DNA from 3 places in the Actinoplanes lobatus genome. Region 2 is predicted to be linked to each of the others. Evidence: riboswitches for the same ligand, from Rfam matches in the RefSeq annotation. Region 2 holds a riboswitch; each other region holds the start of a gene.

The links. A riboswitch is a leader RNA that binds a small molecule or an ion and turns the genes downstream of it on or off. The one in region 2 is predicted to bind cyclic di-AMP.
Region 1: linked by a shared signal. The riboswitch ahead of BJ964_RS29555 (C40 family peptidase) and the one ahead of BJ964_RS25200 (C40 family peptidase) in region 2 are both predicted to bind cyclic di-AMP.
Region 3: linked by a shared signal. The riboswitch ahead of BJ964_RS18215 (C40 family peptidase) and the one ahead of BJ964_RS25200 (C40 family peptidase) in region 2 are both predicted to bind cyclic di-AMP.

The regions. Positions count from the first base shown of each region.
Region 1 covers NZ_JACHNC010000001.1:6,443,121-6,449,229, reverse strand. The annotation lists gene BJ964_RS29575 (GrpB family protein) at 44-619, opposite strand; gene BJ964_RS29570 (hypothetical protein) at 742-1,578, opposite strand; gene BJ964_RS29565 (aldo/keto reductase family protein) at 1,679-2,707, opposite strand; gene BJ964_RS29560 (CAP domain-containing protein) at 2,799-3,545, opposite strand; cyclic di-AMP (ydaO/yuaA leader) riboswitch at 4,222-4,390, shown strand; gene BJ964_RS29555 (C40 family peptidase) at 4,397-4,984, shown strand; gene BJ964_RS29550 (heavy-metal-associated domain-containing protein) at 5,036-5,242, opposite strand; gene BJ964_RS29545 (cytochrome P450) at 5,353-6,109, opposite strand, start outside.
Region 2 covers NZ_JACHNC010000001.1:5,490,780-5,496,888, forward strand. The annotation lists gene cydB (cytochrome d ubiquinol oxidase subunit II) at 1-926, opposite strand, end outside; gene BJ964_RS25185 (cytochrome ubiquinol oxidase subunit I) at 939-2,351, opposite strand; gene BJ964_RS25190 (BlaI/MecI/CopY family transcriptional regulator) at 2,425-2,781, shown strand; gene BJ964_RS25195 (M56 family metallopeptidase) at 2,778-3,686, shown strand; cyclic di-AMP (ydaO/yuaA leader) riboswitch at 3,809-3,944, shown strand; gene BJ964_RS25200 (C40 family peptidase) at 3,962-4,948, shown strand; gene BJ964_RS25205 (MarR family winged helix-turn-helix transcriptional regulator) at 5,092-5,514, opposite strand; gene BJ964_RS25210 (epoxide hydrolase family protein) at 5,598-6,109, shown strand, end outside.
Region 3 covers NZ_JACHNC010000001.1:3,874,226-3,880,334, reverse strand. The annotation lists gene BJ964_RS18230 (hypothetical protein) at 1-370, opposite strand, end outside; gene rsmH (16S rRNA (cytosine(1402)-N(4))-methyltransferase RsmH) at 367-1,461, opposite strand; gene mraZ (division/cell wall cluster transcriptional repressor MraZ) at 1,692-2,123, opposite strand; gene BJ964_RS18215 (C40 family peptidase) at 2,507-3,319, opposite strand; cyclic di-AMP (ydaO/yuaA leader) riboswitch at 3,327-3,523, opposite strand; gene BJ964_RS18210 (Mur ligase family protein) at 3,904-5,124, shown strand; gene BJ964_RS18205 (type 1 glutamine amidotransferase) at 5,114-5,830, shown strand; gene BJ964_RS18200 (TVP38/TMEM64 family protein) at 5,881-6,109, shown strand, end outside.

The DNA.
Region 1 (6,109 bases), 950 kb from region 2:
TGCGCGTCGAGTACGGCGACGTCCGCACGTATCGAGTCGAGACTCATGCCGGTGTCGGTACCGAAGGAGACCAACCGGTGGCGGCCGCCCACTCCTCCGCGACGGTCACAACGAGGTCGACCACCGGGTCCTTGACATGCGTGTAGACCTCCCGATCACCGACCGCCTCGGCCAGAACACCCTTGAACCGCGCATACGCCGGCACCGCGTGCGGATGCGCCCGGAACCAGTCCCGGAACAGCAGGGCGAGCCGCTCGTTCGGGGCTCCGGCGACCCGGCAATGCAGGTTGACCTGCTGCTCACCGGGTACACGCCGGTTCCAGTACCGCTTGGCCCACAGGTGCGGTGGATCCGCACGACCGGCCGGCACATGATCCTGCTCGTACGGTCGCCGACAGAATCCGAGCGCGGCCAACGGTCCATCGAACGCGGCCGCGGCATCGTCGAGATCAACGACACTGACCTGTACGTCGAACACCGGCTTGGCCGCCATCCCGGGGATCGAGGTGCTGCCGATGTGATCGACCCGCAGCGCCGACGGCGCCAACGCGGCCTGCAACTCGCCGGCCAGAGCCGCTCCCTGGTGTCGCCAATCCGGGTCGTACGCGGCAATGAACATCACGGCAGCACGGTAGCGGAGCGCCACTCGCCGATCGCCGCGACGGCACGGCCACCGGCACCGTCGTGCGCCTTCATATTGATCTGTACGAGCCGCGTTGCCACGCCGCCGATACCAAGGGTTCAGCTCTTGGTCTCGATCTCCGCGCGCATGTCGGGGAAGTCGCCCTTCACGTCCACCGCGGTCTCGTAGAAGTGCAGAAACATGCCGACGCTACCTTCGTCGGCCCACCCGCAGATGGCCACGTCCTCCTGGCCGACGACGCTGTTGCCGCACTGCGCCACCCCGCCGAGTGAGCCGGTACTGGCAGCGGAGACCTGGGTCAGCTGGTTCTCGCCACTGAACGACTGGAACATGGTGTCGAGCATGCGCTGCGGATCGTCGATGTCGACCTCGGCCGCGATGACGGCGATCATCTTCTTGTCGGCCAGGGACCCGTAGAAGGCACCGAACGCGTTCGCGGCGCCCGGGTAGCCGTCCAGTTCCTTCGCCAGGTCCATGGTGAGCGAGGACAGTTCCTCGGCCTCGATCTTGGAATGACCGTTCAGCGTGTTCGGCTCACGGATGCTGATGTCGGCCTTCGCCGTTTCGCTCGGGCTGGGGCTCGCCTTCTTGTCCTGCGCGGTTCCACCGTTCCCGTTCTGGGAGAACGTCTCACCGACCAGATAAAAGACGATTCCACCACCGACGAGTACGACGAGCGCGATCGCCACCGACAACAGGGTGATCACGACCGTTCGCGACTGTCCCCGCGGCTGAGACGGGACAGCCGGCATGCCGGGCCGGCCGTAGCCGGGGTGGCTGTAGCCCGGCTGCGCATAGGTGGGCTGACCGTAGTTCGGCTGTTCGTAGAGCGGCGCGGTGTGCTGCGGCGTCTCATACGGGTCGACGGGCGGCGGGAGCGGTTCACCGGGCGACGGCGGATAGGGTGGCTGTCCGGGCGGCGGCGGGTAGGTCATCAACGCTCCAGTTCTCGAACTGTCGCTGGATCCTACCGACGGCCGGCGTCACGGCCTCTCATGACCTGGGCGGATGTGGTTTACCGGACGGCTGCGGTGATCAGGGCTTCGGGCGATTCCAGTCGGGCTTGACGGACATCATCTGGGCGGTCTTGGTGGGGTCGCGGTCGATCAGGTCGCCCAGCACCTCGTCGATCTTCGACAGTAGATCGGTGGGCAGCCGCACCCCGGCGGCGACGGCGTTCTCGGTGACCTGCTCGGGCCGGGAGGCGCCGATGATCGCCGAGCTGACGCTGCCGGGTTGCAGGGTCCAGGCGACGGCGAGCTGGGCCATCGTGAGGCCGGCCTCGTCGGCGAGCGGGCGCAGCCGCTGCACGCGGTCGAGCAACACCGGGCCGAGCACCCGGCTGATGAACTGGGGCGCACGCCCGCCGCTGGTGGCGCGGGAGTTCTCCGGCAGCGGACGGCCGGGCTGGTACTTGCCGGTGAGCACGCCCTGGGCCAGCGGCTGGAAGACCACCTGTCCGATGCCTTCACGCTCGCACAGCGGCAGCACCTGCGGTTCGATCACGCGCCACAGCATGTTGTACTGCGGCTGGTTGGCGACGATCCGGCTGCGCAGCCCGAGGTCGGCGGCGATCCGCAGGGCGGCCTCGATCTGTGGGGCGGTCCATTCCGAGACGCCGAGGTAGAGCACCTTGCCCTGGCGTACCAGATCGTCGAAGGCGATCAGGGACTCCTCGATCGGGGTGCGCTCGTCGAAGCGGTGCGCCTGGTAGAGGTCGACGTAGTCGGTGCCGAGCCGCCGCAGCGAGGCGTGGCAGGACTCGATGATGTGCTTGCGGGACAGGCCGCGGTCGTTGGGGCCGTCGCCGGTGGGCAGGCAGACCTTCGTGGCGATCTCGACCGAGGACCGGCGGACGGTGCGCAGCGCGTCGCCGAGCACCTGTTCGGCCGCGCCCTGGGCGTACACGTCGGCGGTGTCGAAGGTGGTGACACCGGCGTCCAGCGCGGCCTGGATGCAGGCGAGCGCGGTGTCCCGCGCGACCAGCTCACCGTGGGTCAACCAGTTGCCGTACGTGATCTCGCTGACGTAGAGGCCGCTACGACCGAGGCGACGATGTTCCATAGTGGATCATCCTACCGAACTGATCCGTCACCGAGGGCTGAAGCGAGATGCCCCAGCCGCACGGGGCGGCTGGGGCATCAGGCGTCAGGCGTCAGTAACCGAAGTCCTGGGTGTAGTACGGGGTGCCGTCGGCCTTGAGGACCACGCCGACACCGACCGTCTTGGACTTGCAGTTGACGATGTTGGCGCGGTGGCCGGAGCTGTTCATCCAGCCGTTGACCACCTCGGAGGCGGTGCGGTAGCCGTAGGCGATGTTCTCGGCCGACGGCTGGGCGTAGCCGGCCGCCTTGGCGCGGTCGACGAAGCTGGACCCGCCGCTGCCGGTGTGCGAGAACGTGCCAGTCTGGGCCATCCAGGCGCTGTGGTCACGGGCGGCCTGGGTGAGCTGCGCGTTGACCGTCAGGGCGGAGCAGCCGTTCTTGCCACGCTCGACGTTGATCAGGCGGTTGATCTCGTCCTGGAGGGCCTGCTCGGACGACTTGGCCGGCGTGGTGTTGCCCGGGGCGGGCGTCGTCGGCGCGGGCTGGCTCGGGGCGGGCTGGCTCGGGGCCGGCTTGGTCGGGGCCGGCTTGGTCGGAGCCGGCCACGACGGGCTGCGCTTGACCGGACCGGGGTTCCAGGAGCCGTAGCGGCCGGAGTCGTAGTTCCCGGAGCCGTACCGGCCCGAGTCGTAGTTGCCCGAGCCGTACCAGGAGCCGTACTGCCCGTAGTCGGGCTGCGTCGGGCCAGGCTTCGCCGGCGCAGCCTCGGCCGAACTCGCGATCATCGTGGTGGCACCGATCGCGGCGACCGGGGTGAGGAGAGCGGTCACGGCGAAGCGGCGAAGAAGCTGGCGCAAGAGCAGACCCTTTCGGAATGTTCCACCCGCTGTCTGCGGGCTCACCAGTCACTTCGACGAGGCGCCGGGCGCGACGATCACAGAATCGGTGTTTGCCGGTTTCCGAATGGTTGCCGCGATCGAGCCCGGGTCCCGGTGGCGTTCGCGGTCGTCTTGCGGTTGGCGGGTGCTCCGTCCGTACGAAATCGGTCTTGAGGGCCTGGAACCGCGGATGCCCGGCGTCGGGCCGAGGTCACCGGGGGTGCGAGCGCAACCGGCCGGAGGGATCTTGATGCGGAGGCGGAGGAGGCGAGTGCGGTGAACGCCCGGCTGTTGACGCCCCGGCCCGGTGGTTGCGGCATTCGGCCGCTCGGCCATGCCCGGCGGGCCGGTGAGTCGGCTCGCCCTCGACGGAGCGGATGACTGCCGGCGTAGCCGCGGAGATGACGATCCGGATTTATCGTGATCAGTTTCACACAAGATCATCACCGCGCCGTCACCACCCATGAACACAGCGTGTCGGAAAACTTCGCACCCGTCCCGCAACCGGGACGCTACTCGCCAGATCGATCGGCACCCGTGGATGTCGCGGCGGGTTGGCAGCCCCTGGACCTGGGATATCAAGGAAGGGCGGCGGGCACCTGCTCGCCGGTCGTGTCAGCACGGACCACGCCGAGCCCTGCCCCGGTCCGGCGACACGAGCCACTTGGCGAGCATGAGGCAATCGGGGGCAGGGACGGGGGAACCACATATCGATCCGGCACCGCCAGGTGACGGATCTTGGGGTGAAGCCGCCACCGTGCGGCCGGGCATTCCTTCGCGCCCGAACCCGACAGCTAACCTCGCAGGCGTGCCGGAGGGATTCCTTCACCGTGCACGTACGTACTTCGAGCCGGCACTTCCGCACCCTGGGAACCGGCACCATCGCCCTGTCCGTGGGTCTCGGTCTTCTCGCTGGAGGACTCGGCACACCGCACGCCGCCTCCGCCGCCCCACAGGCGCCGAGTGTCGCCACCGTCCGGACGAACGTGGCGGTGAGCCGCACCGTCACCGTCGAGGCCGCGGCCGGCGCCACTGCCAGCACCAAGGTCGTGACCGCGGCGCAGCCGATCGGCGCCCGGGTCGTGACCGAGGCGGCCTCGCACAAGGGCAAGCTCTACCTGTTCGGCGCCGTCGGGCCGAAGCGATTCGACTGCTCGGGCTTCACCCTCTACGTCTACAAGAAGACGGTGGGCAAGAAGCTGCCGCACAAGGCGAACCTGCAGCAGAAGTACGGCAAGAAGGTCAGCAAGGCCGACGCCCGTCCCGGTGACCTCATCATCATCCGCAGGGGCTCGTACGGCATCCACGCCGCCATCTACGCGGGCAACGGCATGATGTGGTCGGCGCCGCGGACCGGCAAGCCGGTCAGCAAGCAGAAGATCTGGAGCTCGAACTACGTCGTCCGGCGCCTGGCCTGATGACGACACTGCCCGCACCCACCACAGGGTGCGGGCAGTCGGCGTCTACGGCTACCTCGCCCGTTCGTAACCGGCCTCGTCGACGGCCGCGGCCACCGCGGTGTCGTCGACGGGCTGGGCGCTGGTGACGGTGACCGCGCCGGAGGTCAGGTCGACCTGGACACCGGTGACGCCGGGGATCCTGCCGACCTCCTCGGTCACCGAGTTGACGCAGTGCGAGCAGGTCATGCCGGTCACGGTGTAGGTCTTGGCGGCCATCACGGTCTCCTCGTCGTTGGCGAATTCCGGCGGACAGGGCGCCGCCGCCTCCCCACGATGATACCGGTACCCCCCTAGGGTATTACCGAATGGCACACGGATCTGCGCTGTCAGTTCGGTCGCAGGTCCAGCGGCAGCCGGTTCACGCTGGTCATCAGCCACGGGTTCACCTCGTCGACCGGCTCGTCGGCCGCGACCGAGATGTCCGCGTACCGCTGGAACATGATGCCCAGAGCGACCCGGGCCTCCAGCCTCGCCAGGGGCGCTCCGATGCAGAAGTGGATGCCGTGCCCGAAGGCGAGGTGCGGATTGCGGGTGCGGTGGACATCGAACCGGTCGGGTTCGGTGAACACCCGTTCGTCACGGTTGGCGGCCGCGAGCCACGGCATGACGACGGCACCGGCCGGAACGTCCACCTCGCCGATCCCGACGCCACGGGTGGTCAGGCGGGCCAGGCGAGGAAACGGCGTACGGTATCGCAGCACTTCCTCGATGGTGTCGGGTAGCAGTCCCGGGTCGTCGCGTACCGCCGCCGCGGCCTCGGGGTTCTCCTCGAAGCAGAGAATCGCGTTGCCGAGCGTCGCTGTCGTGGTGATGTGCCCGGCGAGCAGCAGCAGGCCGACGAACCCGATGATCTCCTCGTCGGCGAGGTGCTCCCCGTCGACCTCGGCCAGAATCAGTTTGCTCATCAGGTCATCGGCGAGGTCGGCGCGCCGCGCCCGGATGCGTTGCAGCAGGTAGGTGTTCATCTCCCGGATGGTCGGTACGGCCGTGTCCATCGACTCCGTGGCGGTGGCGAGGAGCGACTGTTCGGGATCGATGTTCTGCTGGTTGAACAGGTCGTCGGCCCATCGGTGGAAGATCGGC
Region 2 (6,109 bases):
GCCTGATAGACCAGGACGCCGGGCAGGATGAGCACCCCGGCGATGGTGATCAGGCGGAGGGCCTCGGGGCCGGCGGCGGCCGAGGCACGGGTCAGGGACCAGGCCGGGTCGAGGGTGCTGCGCAGCACCACCGATCCGTGGGCGGTGAAGACCGCGGCGACCGCGCCGGCGACGGCCAGGGCGACGGCCGTGAAGGCGGTGCCCTCCCGGGAGCGCCGCGCCTGCAGCCCGGCGATGAACACGACGGCCGCCGCCGCCAGGGCGAGGCGATTGCCCGTACCGATGCCGATGAGCAGAAGGGTGACCGCGCCGGCCGTGCCGGTGTGGCGTGCCACGTCGCGTGCCCGGCGGCGCACCGGGCCGGTGGTGCGCAGCGCGAGGAACGTCGCGCCCAGCAGGACGGCGGCGAGCAGCGCGGCGAGCGCGCCGAGACCGGCGGCGGGGCTGAGCAGGGGACCGAGGCTGCGGCTGAGCCCGGTGCCGGTGACCTCGCCGTCGCTGCCGAGGGCGAGGCCGTCGACCAGTACGCCGAGGACCGCTCCCCAGAGCAGCACGATGCCACCGGAACTCGCGGCGAGCAGCAGGTCGCAGCGACGGCGCCACGACGGCGAGTCGTGTTTGCCGCGGAACTCGAGAGCGACTCCGCGAACCGCGAGGAGCAGCAGGATGGCGACCATCGGCAGGTAGAGGGCGGACATCAGCGCGGCGTACCAGGCGGGGAAGGCGGCGAAGGTGACGCCGACCGCGGCGACCAGCCAGACCTCGTTGCCGTCCCAGAACGGGCCGACGGTACGGATGATCGCGCCGCGCTCGTGCTCCTCGCGGCCGAGGACCGGGGAGAGGACGCCGACGCCGAAGTCGAAGCCCTCGAGGACGAAGTAGAGCACCCAGGTGAGGACGAGGACCGCGAACCAGAACGTGATCATGGGAGACGACTCCTAGTAGGCGGGAACCGGCTCGGGCTCTTCCTGCTCGGAAGCGACCGGGGTGAGCGGCTGGCGGGAGAGGTGGACGATCAGGCGGTACCAGGCGATGGCGAGCAGGCCATAGATCAGGGTGAATCCGGCCAGGGAGGCGATCACCTCGGCGCTGGTGAGGCCGGGGGAGACGCCGTCCTCCACTTTCGAGATGCCGAACGCGAGCCAGGGCTGTCGTGCGGTCTCGGTGAAGATCCAGCCGAAGGTGTTGGCGGCGGCCGGCAGCGCCGGGGCGAGCAGGACGAACCGGCGCAGCCAGCGTGGCGTGCCCTGGCCGGGCCGCAGGAACGCGGGGAGCGGCGGGACACGCCGGGTGGTCTCCCAGGTGGACCACAGGTGGTAGGCGGCGACCGCCATCGCCAGGATCCCGGCGCCCATCATGAGGCGGAAGGTCCAGAACGCGACCGGGATCATCGGTACGTAACTGCCCGGCCCGTACTGGGCGGTGTACGCCGTCTGCAGGTCGTCGATGCCCTGCACGGTCCCGCCGAACGATCCGGTGCCGAGGAAGGACAGCAGGCCCGGGATCTCGATGCTGAAGAACGGCCGGTCGTGGCCCAGCTCGCCGATCGCGAAGACGGAGAACGGCGCCGCGGTCGCGGTCTCGTAGAGGGCCTCGGCGGCGGCCATCTTCATCGGCTGCACGGCCGTCATCACCTTGCCCAGGTGGTCGCCGCTGATCGCGGTGACCGCACCGCCGATCAGCATGGTCCAGGCGCCGACCCGGGCGAGCGTGCGGAAGGCGGGGTCGGCGACGGTGCGCCAGATGCCGATGGCCATGAGGAGCCCGCCGCCGGCCATCGCGGCGCCGCCCATCGTGTGCGGGAACGCGGCGAGCACCACCTCGTTGGTCATCAGCTCGGTGAAGCTGGTGAGCACGGCCCGCCCGGTCGACGGATCCAGTTCGTACGCCACCGGGTTCTGCATGAACGAGTTGGCGGCCAGGATGATGTACGCCGACAGCAGCGTGCCGACCGCGACGACCACGATGGTGGCGGCGTGCAGGCGGCGGGGCAGCCGGTCCCACCCGAAATACCACAGCGCCAGGAACGTGGCCTCGAGGAAGAACGCGAGCATCCCCTCGATGGCCAGCGTCGGCCCGAACACGTCGCCGTAGAACCGGGCGAACGCGCTCCAGCCGAGCCCGAACTGGAATTCCTGCACCAGGCCGGTGACCACGCCGACCGCGAACGTGACGATCAGCAGCTTCCCGGTGAACTTGGTCAGGTGCAGGTACTTCTCGCGGGCGGTGCGCAGCCAGGCCAGGTGGAATCCGGCCGCCGTGGCGGACAGGCAGATCGACACCGGCACGAACAGGTAGTGGTAGATCGTCACGACCGCGAACTGCAATCGAGTCAGGTCGAGCACGTCCATGGCAACCCCTCTACGACGATTCGTAGTAGATACTACGACTCGTAGTACGACGCTGTGCAGTAGACTGCCTCACATGGCGAGGAACGACCTCGAGCGCGAGGTCATGGCGAAACTGTGGGACGCACGCGAGCCGCTCACCGTCCGGCAGGTGCACGACCGGCTCAGCCGTGACCGCGACCTGGCGTACACGACGGTGATGACCGTCCTCGACCGGCTCGCCAAGAAGGGCCTGGTCGTTCAGCAGCGAGCGGATCGCGCCTACCGTTACGCCCCGGCGCAGACCCGCGAGGAGATGACCGCCGGTGTGATGCTGGACGCGCTGAGCGCCACGCCGGACCGGGATGCCGCGCTCGCCTACTTCGTCGGCCAGCTGCCACCGGAAGCGCTGAAGGCGGCCATCGAGAAGGCCGCCCGTAACATCGAGCGGTGACCGCCCTCCTGCTCGGCGCCCTCGGGCTGACACTGTCGCTTGCCGTGCCGAGGCTGCTGGCGAACGCCCGCTGGCCGGACCGCGCCCCGGTCGCCGCGGTGCTGCTCTGGCAGGCGCTGACCCTGACCGCCGTGCTCTGTGCGCTCGGGGTCGTGCTCGCCGCCCCGGAGGAGGTGGTCCGTGCGGCCGGCGCACGGCACCCGGAGACCGTCGCGGCGCTGCTGTTCTCCCTGGCGGTGGCCGCGACCATCGTGACCCGGCTGGTGGTCTCGCTCGTCAAGGTGACCTCCCGGGCCCGTGCCCGGCGCGACCGGCATCGCATGCTCGTCGACCTCCTTGATCGGGTGGAACGCCATGACGGGCTGAGCGGGGGAGAGGTGCGGGTGCTGGAGGCGCCCCTGCCGCTGGCCTACTGCGTGCCGGGCCGGAACCCGCGGGTGGTGCTCAGCGACGGCGTGCTCGACGTGCTCGACCGGGAGCAGATCGACGCCGTCCTCGCCCACGAGCGAGCCCACCTGCGGCACAAGCATGAACTGGTGATGGAGTCGTTCACGGCCTTCTATCAGGCCGTGCCCGGGCCGCTGCGGTCGAAGGCGCCGCTGGACGCCGTACACCTGTTGTTGGAGATGGTGGCCGACGATGCCGCGAGGCGCCGCGCCGGGCACGCGCCGCTGCGGGCCGCGCTGGCTCGTCTCGCCGACGCCGTCCCCTTGGCGGAGGAGGTGACCGCCGACCCGGAGGGTGAATCGCGGCGGCGGCGCCTGGCGCGGCTGGATCGTCCGGGCCGTAGCTCGACGGCCCTCGCGGTGGCCGGGACGGCAGCGGCCGCGGGCCTGTTGGTGTTACCCACAGTGATCGTCGTCGTGCCGTGGCTGGGGCGTGCACTGAATACCTGGCCATTTTAGTAACCCTCCGTATCGACAACTGTTCGTACAGTTCGGCGGGCTGTGCGACCTTCATTTGCCGGCATGATCCGAGTACGGTGGTCCCCGGTTCGGCAGCCCCCCATCGTCCATCCGGCCGATCTGGCGAACCACCGCCCAATCGCGACACGCGAACCGGGGACCCAGGTCAGTGGGGTGAAGCCGTGGCACCACGCCCGGCCGGGCATGCTTCCCGCCCGAACCCGTCAGCTAACCCGGTCGGCGGCTGAGTGGGAAGAAAGGACGACGCACACAACGTGAAACGCAATGGCGCGCGTCGCGCCGGCCTGCTGCGCATCCTGGTTTGCGCGCTCGCCGCGGCCGGCCTGGTGATCACGGGTCCGGTGGCGGCCCATGCCACTCCCTCGCCGTCCACCGTCGAGGGTCAGATCGACGAAGAGTGGAACAAACTCGAGCCCGTCATCGAGGATTACAACGCCAACCACACGAAGCTGACCAAGCTGCGGAAGCAGCAGAAGCAGCTGGCGAAGACGCTGACGCCGCTTCAGCTTCAGGTGGATGTCGCGATGGCGCAGGTGCGAGGTCTGGCGGTCGACGCCTACATGCAGGGCCCGCCGGGAAACCTCAACGCTCTGCTGAGTGGTGACCCGGACGGTCTGGTGGAGAAGCTCACGCTGCTCGACCAGCTCGCCCAGAACCAGGAGGCCTCGATCTCCAACGTCGCGAAGCTCCGCGACAAGTACGCCGCCGACAAGGCCAAGGTCGACCAGCTCGAGTCCGAGATCTCCGCCCGCGACACGGATCTCGGGACGAAGAAGACGGCGATCGAGAAGGAGATCACGAAGCTCCAGAAGCTCCGGATCCAGGCGTACGGCGACGCGAACATCGACGACGGCCCTCTGCGCACCGGCCCGTGCCCGGTCACGTACACCAACGACAAGGGTGGCCGTGCCGCGCAGAAGGCGTGCGACCTGATCGGCAAGCCCTATGTCTTCGGCTCCGAGGGGCCGGGCAGTTACGACTGCTCGGGCCTGACGAAGGAGGCGTGGGCCGCGGTCGGTGTGCACCTCGAGCACTACACGAAGGACCAGTGGGGCTCGGGCACAGCGGTGAGCCGGAGCGAGTTGAAGCCGGGTGACCTCGTCTTCTACTACTCCGACGTGCATCACGTCGCCATCTACATCGGTGGCGGTCAGGTGGTGCACGCTCCGCACACGGGAGACCATGTGCGGATGGCCACCATCGATCGGGGGCCCATCGCCGGCTATCGCCGACCGGGCTAGAAAACCCTCCGGGAAAGACCGCCGTCGTTTCGCGCCGGCGGTCTTTCTTTTGATTCCGTACGCCTTCGTGAACCGCCGTGGGCGACCCGCGAGCTCTCCGGTCCGTCCCGGCCGTGCCGCGCCCGCCGGGCGTGAGCGGCCCGTCACCCACCCGATCGATGGTGCTCCCACAGTCGCTGCAGCAGCCCGGTCAGCTGCTCGCGCTCGGGGCCGGACAGGGGCGCCAGCAGCTCGTCCTGGACCGCGTGCGCCCGCTCCGACAACTCCACGGCCCGCTCCCGCCCTCGCTCGGTGAGCCCGACGACGTTGCGCCGCCGGTCCGCCGGGTCGGGTGACCGCTGCACATAGCCCGCCGACTCCAGCTCGTTGAGCGCCCCGACCAGATCGCTCAGATAGATCCCGGTGCGGCGGCCGAGCGCCGCCTGACTGGCCGGACCGTCGGTGACCAGTGAGTGCAGCAGCCGGTAGTGGTAGCCCCGCGCCCCCACCGCCCCGAACCTCTCGACGATGATCCGGTGACCCTGCGCCGAGACCTGACTCAGCACCCAGCTTGGCAGCTCTTCCACGTAGCGATTTTAACATTGGGCTCTCTAACGTTGATGAATCTAACGTTGGACTTCTGAACGTTCGCCAGTCTAACGTTAGCCACATGAACGAATCCAGTCTCCGGGTCCCGCAATCCGAACTCGACGATCTGACCGCCCGGCTCGGCCGCACCCGGTGGCCCGACGCCGCACCCGGCGACTACGGCATCCGGCTCGACCGGGTCCGGGCACTCGCCGACCGCTGGCTCGGGTTCGACTGGCGGGCGCACGAGGCCGAGCTCAACGCCATCCCGCGGCAGGTCGTCGAGATCGGCGGCGACCGGATCCACCTCTTCCACGTCCGTTCGGCCGACCCCGGGGCCCTGCCTCTGGTGCTCACCCACGGCTGGCCCGGCTCCACCGTCGAGTTCCTCGACGTCATCGGCCCGCTCAGCGAGCACTTCCACGTCGTCGTCCCGGCCATCCCCGGGTTCGGGCTCTCCGGGCCCACCACCCGGCCATGGGGCCTGCGCCGGGTCGCCGAGGCCTGGGCCGAGCTGATGTCCCGCCTCGGATACCAGCGCTACGGCGCCCAGGGCGGTGACTGGGGCTCCGGCATCTCCCGGGCGCTCGCCGC
Region 3 (6,109 bases), 1.6 Mb from region 2:
CGGTCTTGGTGTTGATCAGCAGGATGCCGACCACGCCGACGAGGACCACGGCGATCATGGCCGCCGCGAACGTGGCCCGCGGCGCGCGGATCGGCAGTGGCGGCGCGACCCACAGCCGGGCGCGGCCGGTGATCGGCGGCGCGTCGCCGGTCACCTCGATGTTCAGCGCGGTGGCCCCGTCGACCGACGCGGCCGGCTTGTCCGCGCTCCGGCCCCGGATCCCTGACCGGCGCGTGTCGGAACTCCCGGACGACCGGCGTGCCCCCCGCACACCGTTACGCCCGGTCTCGGCATCGCGGCTCACCCCGGCGTTGTCGCGCGGCTGCGCCGATCGGCCCCCCGGCCGCGGCGCTTCGGATCGCTCGCTCATGCTCGTCCCTCCCCCTCTTCCTCGTTCGCCCCCGGGCGTAACCGCCCTCGTCCCCCGCGAGTTGTAGACATCCGGGGCCGTTCGCGGACCGCCCCGGCTGCCTGGTTGTGCTTCTGGCTCTGCTCCTGCTCGTCGATCCGTTCCACGGCGCGCAGCTTCACCGAGGCCGCCCTCGGGTTCTCCGCCACCTCCGCCTCGCTGGGCGGCTCGGACCCACGGGTCAGCAGCCGCAGACTGGGACCGGTCCCGGGCAGTTCGACCGGAAGGTCGACCGGCCCGGTGCTGCGCGACCTCGCGGTGAGAGCGCGCTTGACGATCCTGTCCTCCAACGATTGATAACTCATCACCACAAGACGCCCCTTGGGCGCCAACACGTCCAAAGCAGCAGGAACCGCTCGCTCGAGCACTTCCAGCTCGCCGTTCACCTCAATGCGTAGTGCCTGAAAAGTCCTTTTTGCCGGATTTCCACCCGTTCGCCGCGCGGCGGCCGGGATGGAGTCCTTCACCAGCTCGGCCAGACGGGCGGTCGACGTGATCCGGCCCTTCGCCCGCTCCCGCACGATCGACGAGACGATCCGCGGCGCGAACTTCTCCTCGCCGTACTGCCGCAGGATGCGCACCAGCTCACCCGGCGTGTACTCGTTGACGATCTCCTCGGCGGTCGCCCCGCGGGACTGGTCCATCCGCATGTCCAGTGGGGCGTCCTGCGCGTACGCGAACCCGCGGTCCGCCTCGTCCAGCTGCAACGAGGACACCCCGAGATCGAACAGTCCGCTGTGGATCGCCGGGATCTCCAGCTCCGCGAGAACCCGGGGCAGCTCGTCGTAGACGGCGTGCACCAGGCGTGCACGGTCGCCGAACCGGATGAGGCGGTGCCGTGCGTGCGCCAGCGCCTCGGTGTCCCGGTCGAGCCCGACCAGGACCACGTCCGGAAACCGCTCCAGAACCGCTTCGGCGTGCCCGCCCAGACCCAGCGTGAAATCGACGTGGACGGCGCCCGGCAACTCCAGAGCGGGAGCGAGCAGTTCGATGCAGCGCTCGAGCAGCACCGGCACGTGTGTGCCCCGCGGCTCCCCCATGTCGCCCCCCAAGTTGCCTTACCCGTCCGCGTCTCACCCGGTTGTTCAGTTACTGCCGTTCCGGCCCGGCCCACCTTCCGTACCGCCAGATCCCCATCCGCTCTGTCCCACGCCGGCGAACCGGCTCCGGACGCACGCCTGGCGCCGGGGAAGAGGCGCCAGGAGCGGGAGCGGCTGGAGATCTCGCAGTACGGCGGCAGTGGCGATCCGGGCCGTCGCGGCGGCCCACCGAGTGCCACGCCCTACAGTCCGCCGGGCAGCACCCCCTCCTCGATGCCGGCGAACTCTTCCTCGTTCGCCGAGAGGTAGTCATCCCAGGACTGCTTGTCCCAGATCTCGACCCGGGTGCTCGCGCCGATCACCACCAGATCGCGACCAAGACTGGCATACTCCCGCAAATGGGCAGGAATCGTGACTCTGCCTTGCTTGTCGGGCACCTCGTCATGCGCACTGGCGAAGAACACCCGGCTGTACGCACGGGCCGCCTTGTTCGTCACCGGCGCCGCACGGAGCTGACCGGCGATGCTCTGGAACTCCGGCATCGGGAACACGTAAAGACAGCGTTCCTGCCCCTTCGTGATCACGACACCTCCCGCCAGCTCATCACGGAACTTCGCCGGGAGGATCAGCCGGCCCTTCTCGTCGAGGCGCGGAGTGTGCGTGCCGAGGAACATCGGCCCCCACCCCTTTGCCGTGGCGCCCGCTCCTTCACGGAGGGAGTGGACCGCCTGTCAACTCGGGCCGGCAGGTCCGGCTGCGCTCCTCCGCCCCTGCCACTGCGCCCCACTCTACTCCACTTCCCTCCACCTGCAACCCGAAAGCGATCGCTCGCGAGCCGTTTTCGCGGACGAAAGCCCTGTTCACAGGCGGTGGAGCGGAGTGGAGGGCCAAGCGCATGATCAACCCCGTCCGGTTTCCGACATCGGGCGCTCCGGGTACGAAAACACCCGCCCCGGAGGCCTCGGGGGCGGGTGCGTGGAGGAAAGTGGAGACGCCCGTGGGGTGTGACCCGGACCGGGTCACACCCCACAGCGCTGTTCCTTACTTACTACGGGTCCTACGCGACGAGGCGCCGCACCACATAGTTGTTGTTCCAGATCTTGTGCTTGCCGACCCGGGCCCCGCTGTGCGGCGAGTCGTAGACGTAGCCGTTCCCGGCGTAGATCCCGGCGTGGTAGCCGTACGACCCGTTGCGGAAGATGATCAGGTCGCCGACCTTCTTGTTGCTCCTGGAGACGGACTTGCCGTACTTCTGCTGCGAGTTCGCCTTGTGCGGCAGGCTCTTGCCGGCCGCCTTCTTGTAGACGTACTTCGTGAAGCCCGAGCAGTCGAAGCGCTTCGGGCCGGCCGCACCGAACAGGTACAGCGCGCCCTTGTGCTTCTTGGCCTCGGCCAGGACCTTGGCGCCACTGGCGCGGACCGTGACCTTCATCTTGTTGGTGGCCTGCTGGTTGTACCCGGTCCCGGTGAACAGGGTCCGGACCCACACCGTCTTCGTCGGCTTCGCGGTCAGCGTGACCGCGCCGCCCTTGACGGTGTCGGTGTCCCAGGTACGCCAGGCGCCGTTGCTCCAGCCCTGGAGACGGACCGTGCCCTTGGCGACCTGGCCGGTGGCCGGGTCGATCACCTTGGCGGTGACCTTGAGGGTGGAGCCCCACGCCAGGCTGCGGGTGCTGGCCTTCGTGGCGATCTGGGGCGTGATCTTCGCGGCTGCCGCACTCGCGGTGACCGGGGCGACGGTGGCGGTCACGGCCGCCGCCGGCGATGCGGCGACCAACTGGCCGGCGCAGAGGCAGAGCCCCAGGGACAGTGCGACGGTACCGGTGCCGACGGACGTGCGACGACGCCGGCGCGAACTGAGTTCGTGCACGGTAGAGAAATCCCTCCGGCACGCCTGCGAGGTTAGCTGTCGGGTTCGGGCGGGAAGGCATGCCCGGCCGCGGGTGGGTGCGGCTTCACCCCAAGGTCGCTCCCGGATGCGTCACCCGTGGAAGCCGGGCGTCGCGGGAGAGACCGGATATGGGTCCCCCGTCCCTGCCCCCGATTGCCTTGTTTTGGTCTGGCCAACTGCGGTGTCGCACCGTCCGGTCCGGGGCAGGGCTCGGCGTGAACCGGTCCGGTGCGGCCGGCGGGCGGTGTGCCGCCGGCGAGTCCTTGCTACCCGAATTCGGCCATGATCGTCAGCGGCGCATTGATCACTCTCCGTGTTTGGCACATTTGTCGCTGTCCAATTTGTTATCTCCGCGAGACAAATGCCGCCACACAGGGTGTTGGAACAGTGACGCTTGGTCGACGGTTACGGGTGAATCAGGACACAGAAAAAGTCCGTCACCCAGTTGGGAGCACGTCCGAATCGTCCGGACCTCGCAAAAGCCGAAGTGGTCGGTGATCTTGACCGTCTGGCAACTCGACGTAACCTTCGCGTCCGGTACCCTCGCTGGCGTGACGGACGGAATGCCTCTCATCGCCAAGGTCGCGACCTCCGTGTCGAAGACCGCGGCCGCGCTCTCCAGGGCCGCCGGTCGCGGCGACGGCTCGGTGATCGGTGGCTGGATCGGTCTGAAGATCGACCCCGATCTCCTCGCCCACCTCGCCTCGGGCCGCGCCGTCGCGCTGGTCTCCGGCACCAACGGCAAGACCACCACGACCCGGCTCACCGCGGCCGCCGTCGGTGTGCTCGGCCGGGTCGCCACCAACTCGTTCGGCGCCAACATGCCGACCGGCCACACCTCGGCGCTGGCGAAGGAGGGGCACACCCCGTTCGCCGTGCTGGAGGTGGACGAGCACTACCTGCCCCAGGTCATCGACCAGACCCGGCCCAAGGTGGTGGCCCTGCTCAACCTCTCCCGCGACCAGCTCGACCGGGCGAAGGAGGTGGCCATGATGGCGCAGCTGTGGAAGACCACGCTGGCCGGTCACCCCGACATCCGGGTGGTCGCCAACGCCGACGACCCGATGGTGGTGTGGGCGGCCAGCAGCAGCCCGCAGACCACCTGGTTCAGCGCCGGCCAGCGCTGGCACGACGACTCGTTCGTCTGCCCGGAGAGCGGCCACCCGATCGAGCGGTCCGGCGGCGACTGGTGGTGCACCGGCTGCCCGCTGCGCCGCCCGCGCCCGCAGTGGGTGGTCGAGGACGAGGGCGTGATCGACCCCCGCGGCGACTGGCATCTGGTGAAGCTCCAGCTGCCCGGCCGGGTGAACATCGGTAACGCCGCCACCGCGCTGGCCGTGGCCGGCGAGTTCGGGGTCCGCCCGATCGAGGCGCTCCCCCGGCTCTCCCGGGTGGCGTCGATCGCCGGGCGGTACGCCCAGGTCGACCGTGACGGTCGCAACATCCGCTTGTTGCTGGCGAAGAACCCGGCAAGCTGGTTGGAGGCCTTCGACATGGCCGACCAGGCGCCGACACTGCTCTCCATCAACGCCCGCGACCCCGACGGCCTGGACACGTCGTGGCTCTACGACGTCGACTTCTCGCCGCTGCGCGACCGGCCGGTGCTGATCACCGGTGACCGGGCGTTCGACCTGGCGGTCCGCCTCCAGGTGAACCACGTGCCCTTCCGGCACGTAAACAGTTTCGACGAGGCGCTGCGGTCCGTTCCGCCCGGCCGCCTCGAGGTGATCGCCAACTACACGGCGTTCCAGGACATCCGAGCGGAGTTGGACCGTGTCAACTGAGTCCCTGCGGATCGTGTGGATCTACCCGGATCTGCTGTCGACGTACGGCGACCGGGGCAACCTGCTCATCCTGGCCCGCCGGGCCGCCGACCGTGGCATCCCGGTGGAGACCTACGAGGTCCGGTCCGACCAGCGGGTGCCGAACAGCGCCGACATCTACCTGATCGGCGGCGGCGAGGACGGCCCCCAGGCCCTGGCGGCTCAGCACCTGCTCGCCGACGGAGGCCTGCACCAGGCGGTCAACCAGGGCGCCGCGATCCTCTCCATCTGCGCGGGTTACCAGCTCCTCGGTCACTCGTTCTATGCCAAGGGGGCCAAGTGCGCCGGGCTGGGACTGCTCGACATCACCTCCGACCGGGGCGAGACCCGGGCGGTCGGCGAGTTGCGCGGTGACATCGACCCGCGGCTCGGCCTGCCTCCACTGACCGGATTCGAGAACCACGGCGGGCGTACCCATCTGGGCGCGCACGCCGCACCACTCGCCCGGGTGACCGGCGGCATCGGCAACGACGGCCAGACCGAGGGCGCCTGGGCGGGCAAGATCCTGGGGACGTATTCGCACGGCCCGGCGCTGGCCCGCAACCCGGCGATAGCCGATCTGCTCCTTCGCTGGTCCACCGGCGCGGATAGGCTCACCCCCCTCGACGACACCTGGAGCGAGCGCCTCCGGAACGAACGGCTCGCCGCGGCGAGCCCGGCGGTATAGACCGGCACCACCGAGTCCTGAAACGACGACAGTTGGGGCGGTAGGCCTGCATGACCGACAACCTGATCGACCCGCGAGGAACCGAAATCCCCGCGGACCCTCAGGCCATTGACCACGCTGCCGCCCCCACCGCTTCCGCTCCGCTGGGGTGGAAGCGCCGTCTGATCCGGTTCTCCCTGCTCGGCGCCGGGATCGGCGCTCTCGCCGGCCTCGCCGCCGTGCTGCCGCTGCGGGACATCGCCGACACCCTGTCCGCCATGGGCCCGAGCGCCGTGTTCG